One region of the Streptomyces sp. NPDC051180 genome, then DNA from elsewhere that is predicted to be linked to it. Evidence: riboswitches for the same ligand, from Rfam matches in the RefSeq annotation. Region 1 holds a riboswitch; the other holds the start of a gene.

Region 1 (4,285 bases):
CGCCTACCTGGTGCCGCGCTTCTCCTTCTACCGGTCGATCAGCGAGCAGGTCATGGAGCTGCTCGGCCGGCTCTCGCCGCTCGTGGAGCCGCTCAGTCTCGACGAGGCGTTCGTGGACCTGGAGGCCGGCGGCGTCGCCGACGACAGCGCGGGAGCACGGGCCGCGGGGGAGCGGCTGCGGGCCGACATCCTGGCGACGACGGGGCTGACGGGGTCCGTGGGACTCGCGGGCTCGAAGATGATCGCGAAGATCGCCTCGGAGGAGGCCAAGCCGAACGGGCTCGTCCTCATCGAGCCCGGCACCGAGCGGGAGCTGCTGGGACCGCGGTCGGTACGGATCCTGCCCGGCGTGGGACCGGCGACCGGGGAGCACCTGCGGCGGGCCGGGATGACCACGGTGTCCGACCTGGCGGAGGCGGGCGAGGACGAGCTCGTACGGCTGCTGGGGCGGGCGCACGGGGCCTCGCTGCACCGGATGGCCCTGGGCCACGACGACCGGCCGGTGGTGGCCGAGCGGGACGCGAAGTCGGTCTCCGTCGAGGACACCTTCGACGTCGACCTGCACGACCGGGTGCGGATCAGGGTGGAGGTCGAGCGGCTCGCCGACCGGTGCGTCGGGCGGCTGCGGGCCTCGGGCCACTCGGGGCGGACGATCGTCCTGAAGGTGCGGCGCTATGACTTCTCGACCCTGACCAGGTCCGAGACCCTGAGAGGTCCCACGGACGATCCCGCCGTCGTGCGCGAGGCCGTCGGGCGGCTCCTGGAGGCGGTGGACACCACCGGCGGCGTACGGCTGCTCGGGGTGGGCGTCAGCGGCCTGGCGGACTACACGCAGGAGGACCTGTTCGCCCAGGCGGCCGGTGCCGCGGAGGAGACCGAGGGCGAATCGCCCGCGGAGGGCGCCTCCACGTCCCTGAGCGCCCCTGACGCCGCCCCGGAAGGTGCCGGTGGTGCCGAGGGGCCCGGTGGGGCGCCTGAGCCCGTGGAGCGCCACTGGTCGCCCGGGCACGACGTCCGGCACGCGGTCTACGGCCCCGGGTGGGTGCAGGGGAGCGGGGTCGGGCGGGTCACCGTCCGCTTCGAGGAGCCGGGGTCGACGGCCCCGGGGCGGGTCCGGACGTTCGCCGTGGACGATCCGGACCTGGTGGCGGGGGAGCCGTTGCCACTGGTGGGGTGAGCGGCTTTCCGTCGCGGAGGGGGAAGGCCGGGCACCGTGGTGCCCGGCGAGACCTCGGGCCCGCGTCAGCCGGGCTCGGCCCGCCCGCTCGCGAGGGTGGGCCGGAGGCGCGGGGGGTCAGGAGCCGGCGAGGCGGCCGAAGTCGGTGTCCGGGTGGTCGGAGGGGGGCGGGGGCAGGGCGAGGCTGTAGTGGCGGTACAGCTGGAGCTCCTGCTCGGGGGAGAGGTGACGTCCCACGCCGAAGTCGGGGGCGTCCTTGATGAGGGCGCGTTCGTAGGGGATGTGGAGCCCGTCGTCGAGCAGGTCGCTCGGGTCCAGGGGGACGAACGCGTCCCGGCTGAACAGGCCGGTGCGGACGGCGGCCCACTCCGGTATGCCGGTCGCGTCGTCCAGGTACACCTCGTCCACGGTGCCGATCTTGTGTCCGTTGCGGTCGTACGCCTTGCGGCCGATCAGGCTGCGCGGATCGATGTCGGTCTGCACGGTCCCTCCAACTGGTCGCAACTGCTCTACACCCCTACGAAAGTGCACAACTGGGATGTCGGCCACTTGAGCGATGGCAGCCACAACGGCGCTGGTAGGCTGGCTGTGGCTGTCGACCCTGTGCGGGAGAGTCCCCCGGAGAAACCTTCCGGTGGGCGCCGAAGGAGCAAATCCTCCCCGGAATCTCTCAGGCCCCTGTACCGCGCGGACGAGGTCACTCTGGAAAGCAGAGCGGATGCCCGACGGCGTCCCGCTCTCACCGACGGTGAAAGCCGGCGTGCCGTGAGGCGTGCCGGTGAAACTCTCAGGTTGAGATGACAGAGGGGGAGGCCGTCCGGGTACCCGCGCCGTGGTGCCCCTCGCAGGTCGTGACGACCAGGAGGCCTCCGTACATGACCGCCAACCGCATTCCGCTCTCCGAGCTCGAGCAGGGCATCCCGTTCGAGCAGCGGCACATCGGCCCCGACGCCGAGGCTCGGGCCAAGATGCTCGCCCAGGTCGGTTACGGCTCGCTCGACGAGCTCACCGCCGCCGCGGTGCCGGACGTGATCAAGAACACCGAGGCGCTGGGCCTGCCCTCGGCGCGCACCGAGGCCGAGGTCCTCGCCGAGCTGCGCTCGCTCGCCGACCGCAACCAGGTCCTGGCCCCGATGATCGGCCTCGGCTACTACGGCACCTTCACCCCGCCGGTCATCCTCCGCAACGTCATGGAGAACCCGGCCTGGTACACGGCATACACGCCCTACCAGCCGGAGATCTCCCAGGGCCGCCTGGAGGCCCTGCTGAACTTCCAGACGACGGTCGCCGACCTGACCGGCCTGCCCACCTCGGGCGCCTCCCTCCTCGACGAGGGCACCGCCGCCGCCGAGGCCATGGCGCTGTCCCGCCGTGTCGGCAAGGTCAAGAACGGCGTCTTCCTCATCGACGCCGACGCGCTGCCCCAGACGATCGCCGTCATCCAGACGCGCGCCGAGCCGACCGGTGTCGAGGTCGTCGTCGCCGACCTCGGCGAGGGCATCCCGGCCGAGGTCGCCGAGCGCGGTGTCTTCGGCGTCCTGATCCAGTACCCCGGCGCCTCCGGTGCCGTGCGCGACATCAAGGCCGTCGTCGACCAGGCCCACGAGCTCGGCGCGATCGTCACCGTCGCCGCCGACCTGCTCGCGCTGACCCTGCTCACCTCGCCCGGCGAGCTCGGCGCCGACATCGCCGTCGGCACGACGCAGCGGTTCGGCGTCCCCATGGGCTTCGGCGGCCCGCACGCCGGTTACATGGCCGTCCAGGACAAGCACGCCCGCTCCCTCCCGGGCCGCCTCGTCGGCGTCTCCGTCGACGCCGACGGCAACCGCGCCTACCGCCTCGCCCTGCAGACCCGCGAGCAGCACATCCGCCGCGAGAAGGCGACCAGCAACATCTGCACCGCGCAGGTCCTGCTCGCCGTCATGGCCGGCATGTACGCCGTCTACCACGGCCCGGACGGCCTGCGGCAGATCGCCCAGCGCACCCACCGGTACGCCGCCATCCTCGCCGCGGGCCTGACCGCCGGCGGCGTGGAGCTCACCCAGGGCGCCTTCTTCGACACCCTCACCGCCCGCGTCCCGGGCAAGGCCGACGAGGTCGTGGCCGCCGCCCGCGAGGCCGGCGTCAACCTCTTCCGCGTCGACGCCGACCACGTCTCGATCTCCTGCGACGAGACCACGGGCCGCGAGCAGCTCGCCGCCGTCTGGGGCGCCTTCGGCGTCACCGCCGACGTCGAGGCGCTGGACGCCGTCACCGAGGACACGCTGCCGGCCGCGCTGCTGCGCACCGACGCGTACCTGACCCACCCGGTCTTCCACGCGCACCGCTCCGAGACGTCGATGCTGCGTTACCTGCGCAAGCTGGCCGACCGCGACTACGCGCTCGACCGCGGCATGATCCCGCTCGGCTCCTGCACGATGAAGCTGAACGCCACGACCGAGATGGAGGCGGTGACCTGGCCCGAGTTCGGCCAGATGCACCCCTTCGCCCCCGTCGAGCAGGCGCAGGGCTACGTCACGCTCATCACCGAGCTGGAGGAGCGCCTCGCCGAGGTCACCGGCTACGACAAGGTGTCGATCCAGCCGAACGCCGGTTCCCAGGGCGAGCTGGCCGGCCTCCTCGCCGTCCGCGCCTACCACCGCGCCAACGGCGACGAGCAGCGCACGGTCTGCCTCATCCCGTCCTCCGCGCACGGCACCAACGCCGCCTCCGCGGTCATGGCCGGCATGAAGGTCGTCGTCGTCAAGACCGCCGACGACGGCGAGGTCGACGTCGAGGACCTGCGCGCCAAGATCGCGCAGTACCGCGACGAGCTCTCCGTGCTGATGATCACCTACCCGTCGACGCACGGCGTCTTCGAGGAGCACGTCGCCGACATCTGCGCCGAGGTCCACGAGGCCGGCGGTCAGGTGTACGTCGACGGCGCCAACCTCAACGCCCTCGTCGGCCTGGCCAAGCCCGGCCACTTCGGCGGCGACGTCTCCCACCTGAACCTGCACAAGACCTTCTGCATCCCGCACGGCGGCGGCGGTCCCGGTGTCGGCCCGGTCGGCGTCCGCGCCCACCTCGCCCCGTACCTGCCCAACCACCCGCTCCAGCCCACCGCGG
Region 2 (4,285 bases), on a different contig from region 1:
TCGCCCGTGACGGGGGAGTAGAGGTCGCTGACGGACTTCGTCGACTCCAGCTCGCCGCAGGTCTCGCCCGCGGTGACGGTGTCGCCGACGGCGGGGAGCTGGGCGTAGACGACGTCACCGAGCGCGTTGGCGGCGAACTCCGTGATGCCGATCGTCGCGACGCCGTCCACGGCGTCCGACAGCCACTCGTGCTCCTTGGTGTAGCGCAGCTGCTGGGGGTTGCTCATGACCTGATTCTCCTGGATCGGGGGAGTACTGATGAACGTGGGTCTTACGGGGTGAGACGCGGAGTGAGACGGATGCGTCACTTCTGGCGCTTGTAGAACGGCAGCGCGACGACCTCGTACGGCTCGTGGGCGCCACGGATGTCCACACCTACACCCTCGGTGCCCGGAGCGGCGTGCGCCGCGTCCACGTAGGCCATGGCGATCGGCTTGCCGAGCGTCGGGGACGGGGCGCCGGAGGTCACCTCGCCGATCACCACGCCGTCCTTGACGACGGAGAAGCCGGCCCGCGGGACCCGGCGGCCCTCGGCGACCAGGCCGACCAGCTTGCGCGGCGGGGCGGACTCGGCGCGCTCGGCGGCCTTCTCCAGCGCCTCACGGCCGACGAAGCGACCCTCGTTGGTCGTCTTCTCGAACTTCACGACGCGGCCGAGGCCGGCGTCGAAGGGGGTCAGGGCGGTGGTCAGCTCGTGGCCGTACAGCGGCATGCCCGCCTCCAGGCGGAGCGTGTCGCGGCAGGAGAGGCCGCAGGGGATCAGGCCGACCGGGGCGCCCGCCTCGGTCAGCGCCTTCCACACGCCCTCGGCGTGCTCCGGCTTCAGGAACAGCTCGAAGCCGTCCTCGCCGGTGTAGCCGGTGCGGGCGATCAGCGCGGGCACGCCCGCGACCGTGCCCGGCAGGCCGGCGTAGTACTTCAGCCCGTCCAGGTCGGCGTCGGTGAGCGACTTCAGGATGCCGGGGGACTCGGGGCCCTGCACCGCGATCAGGGCGTACGCGTCACGGTCGTCGCGGACCTCGGCGTCGAAGCCCTCCGCGCGTGCCACCAGCGCGTCCAGGACGATCTGCGCGTTCGACGCGTTGGCGACGACCATGTACTCCGTCTCGCCCAGCCGGTAGACGATCAGGTCGTCGAGGATGCCGCCGTCCTCCTGGCAGATCATCGTGTACCGGGCGCGGCCGAGGCCCACCGTGGAGATGTTGCCGACCAGGGCGTGGTCGAGGAGCTCGACGGCCTGCGGACCGGTGACGGTGATCTCGCCCATGTGGGAGAGGTCGAAGAGGCCGGCCTGCGTGCGGACGGCGTTGTGCTCCTCTCGCTCGCTCGCGTACCGCAGCGGCATGTCCCAGCCCGCGAAGTCGGTCATGGTCGCGCCCAGCGAACGATGCAGGGCATCGAGGGCGGTCAGACGGGGGGCAGTGGTCATGGGGTGGCTCCCGGGTCCCAAGGGCGTGATCGGTGACGAAAACACATGACGGGCGAGGACGTCCTCCCCATCTGTCATGGAACCTGAGAGGTTCACCGAGGGCATCCTCGGCTTGCACCTTGGGTGGGGACACGCGAGGTGTCCCGCTTTTCAGATCTGCCTCATCCGCGCGGTACGGGGCCTGAGAGATTCAAGGGAGGGTCTTGCTCCTTCGGCGTCCGGACGCACTCGGCTGTCCGGAACTCTCCCGCGCGGATTCGAGCGGCCGGTATGCGATTGTGTGGCGACTGTGCGCGCCTGGCGCGCACATCATTGCACGCGGTGTCGGCGGGGCAAATCGCTTGTGTGCCATTACCGTTTCTTTACACTTCTTGGGCAAGGGTCTCCTCAGGTCTCCTGAGACCCGACTGGGGGAGCGATGAGGATCCAGCACACCGGCGCGTACGCGACCGGCACCGGCATACCGTCCCAGCGAGCCCGCGCCCGGACCCGCGGCCGCGGCCGTCTCCTGCGCGACCTGCGCGAGCGCGGCGGCCGAGGCCCCCGCGCCCTCACCTTCGCCGCCGGCGACCTCGTGGTCGTCTCCGGACTCCCCGGCAGCGGCAAGTCCACCCTCATGCGCCGCGCCGCCGAGGGCCACGGCATCGACTCCCAGGACGCCCGCGAGCGCTGGGAGGCCCGCATGCCACGCCTCCTGCCGTACGCCGTCTACCGCCCCCTCGTCCGGCTCGCCCACTACGCCGGCCTCCGCCGCGCCCTGCGCTCCGGGGCGAGCGTCACCGTCCACGACTGCGGCACCCAGTCCTGGGTCCGCGGCTGGCTCGCCCGCGAGGCCCGCCGCCGCGGCCGCGCTCTCCACCTGGTCCTGCTCGACGTCACCCCGGACACCGCCCGGGCCGGCCAGCACGCCCGCGGCCGCGGCGTCTCCGCCTACGCCTTCGCGCGCCACCGCAGAGCCGTCGGCCGGCTCCTGCGGGCCGCCGAGTCCGGCAGCCTCCCGCCCGGCTGCGCCTCCGTGACCCTCCTCGACCGGGCCGCCGCCGACACCCTGCGGCGCATCTCCTTCCGCGAGGCCGTCTGACGGCCCCCGGCCCCGTAAGGGCCCGTACCCTTCCCTTTTGGCCACGGCGGCGCCGGGGCGGCGTTAGGGTGCTGCCGGGCGGCCGGTGCGGCAGGCCGTGCGAGAAGGGGAAAGACGACCGTGGACGTGACGTGGCCGGGCAACGAGCTCGAAGAGGTCCTCGCCGCCTCACTGGGCAACCCCGCGGCGGGCGGGCGTCTCGTCGAGGTGCTGGGCCGCAGCGCGGTCTGGGTGCCCCTCCCCAACGGCGGCGGCCCCGACAGCCCCGACCTCGACCTCCCCACCCTGGAGATCGACGGCGCGGCCTACGTCCCCGTCTTCAGCTCCGAGCAGCAGTTCCTCGCCTGTGTCGGAGACCACATGTCCTTCGCGGTGGCCCCCGCCCGGGACTTCGCCCGCGGCCTGCCCCCGCAGCTCGGCATCGCCGTGAACCCCGGCGGCACCGTCGGCGTCCCGCTGCCGCCCCCGGCCGTCGCCGAACTCTGCCGCACCGGCCGCACCCCGCTCGACGGCCCCGCCTCCGGCGGCCGCGTCCGGCTCTTCGAGCCCGACTGGCAGGACGACCCGGTCGACTTCCTCGCCGCGGCCTCCGCCGAGTTCGAGGCCACCGGCGTCGTCACCACCGCCCGGCGCGCGCTCGCCAGCGTCGAGGGGACCGAACCGGCCCTCTTCGTCGGCGTCCAGCTGGCCGCCTGGGACGGCGTCGACCGCAACGCGCCGCTGGACGCCCTCGGCAGGGCCCTCGGCCGCGTCGAGGTCGCCTGGCCGGTCAACCTCATCCTGCTCGACATGGCGCAGGACCCGGTCGGTGACTGGATGCTGGAGCGGGTGCGCCCGTTCTACCAGCGCGCCGCCGTGTGAGCGGGCGCCTGTTTAAGCTGAACTGGCCGGTGGGCCGAACGGACTCGGCAGCGGCACGCACGCCGCGCGGACACGGTGGACGGAAGAGGGGCGGGGACCCATGGTGAGCGCGTCAGGCACCGCGGCGGCCGGAGAGGTCGAGCGCATGCTGCGCGAGGTGGCGCCCGGACGCTACGACGCGTACGAGCAGCTGCTGCACGCCCTCGCCGACGGCGAACTCCGGATGCTGCTCTGGCACGGATCGGCCGGCTCCGCCGACGCCCAGTACGGGAACATGGAGGTCGACGGCTTCGGCTACGCGCCCTGCGTCACCTCCGCCCAGGAGCTCGCCGCGTCCGGCTGGAACCGCGGCCACGAGGTCGTCACCGGCCGGGAGATCGCCCGCGCCCTCTACCCCGACCGCTGGGGCGTCTGGCTCAATCCGCACGCTCCCGGCGGCGGCCTCGGCATCCCCTGGGCCGACCTGCGCCGGATCGCCACCGGCCTCGACCGGATGCCCGCGGGCCCGCTGCGCGTCACCGAGCCCGCCCTGGAGATCCCGCAGTTCTACGCCCTGCTCACGCAGAACGCCCACCGCACCCCGGTGGTCCGCTCGCTGCGCCGCGGCTGGGTGCAGCCCGCGCTCGGCTCCCCGTACCTCGTCGTCGGCCTCGACCTGTACGACACCTCCCCGGCGGCCGTCGACACGGTCCGCGCGATGATGCGCCAGTCCATCGGCTCCGTACCCGACGGACTGCCCGTCTCGACGGTCGCGCTCTCCGACGCGTACGACCCGGTGGCGCTCTGGCTGCGCGCCAACGCCCGCCCCTTCTACGACCGCGAGGCCCACGCCGGCCGCGGTTCCGCCCCCGCCCCGGGGTACGGGTACCCGCCGGCAGCCCCGTCCGGATACTGAGACACCTCCCTTCTTCACC

Evidence for each region. Region 1 has a riboswitch for glycine ahead of gcvP (aminomethyl-transferring glycine dehydrogenase). Riboswitches for the same ligand answer to the same signal wherever they lie in the genome.
Region 2: another riboswitch for glycine. It lies ahead of gcvT (glycine cleavage system aminomethyltransferase GcvT); the one in region 1 lies ahead of gcvP (aminomethyl-transferring glycine dehydrogenase).

Annotation. Positions count from the first base shown of each region.
Region 1 covers NZ_JBFBBC010000031.1:7,113-11,397, reverse strand. The annotation lists gene AB0424_RS30505 (DNA polymerase IV) at 1-1,177, shown strand, start outside; gene AB0424_RS30500 (PRC-barrel domain-containing protein) at 1,295-1,660, opposite strand; glycine riboswitch at 1,774-1,873, shown strand; gene gcvP (aminomethyl-transferring glycine dehydrogenase) at 2,053-4,285, shown strand, end outside.
Region 2 covers NZ_JBFBBC010000019.1:93,789-98,073, forward strand. The annotation lists gene gcvH (glycine cleavage system protein GcvH) at 1-227, opposite strand, end outside; gene gcvT (glycine cleavage system aminomethyltransferase GcvT) at 305-1,429, opposite strand; glycine riboswitch at 1,590-1,689, opposite strand; gene AB0424_RS27535 (AAA family ATPase) at 1,848-2,510, shown strand; gene AB0424_RS27540 (enhanced serine sensitivity protein SseB) at 2,631-3,371, shown strand; gene AB0424_RS27545 (enhanced serine sensitivity protein SseB C-terminal domain-containing protein) at 3,475-4,266, shown strand.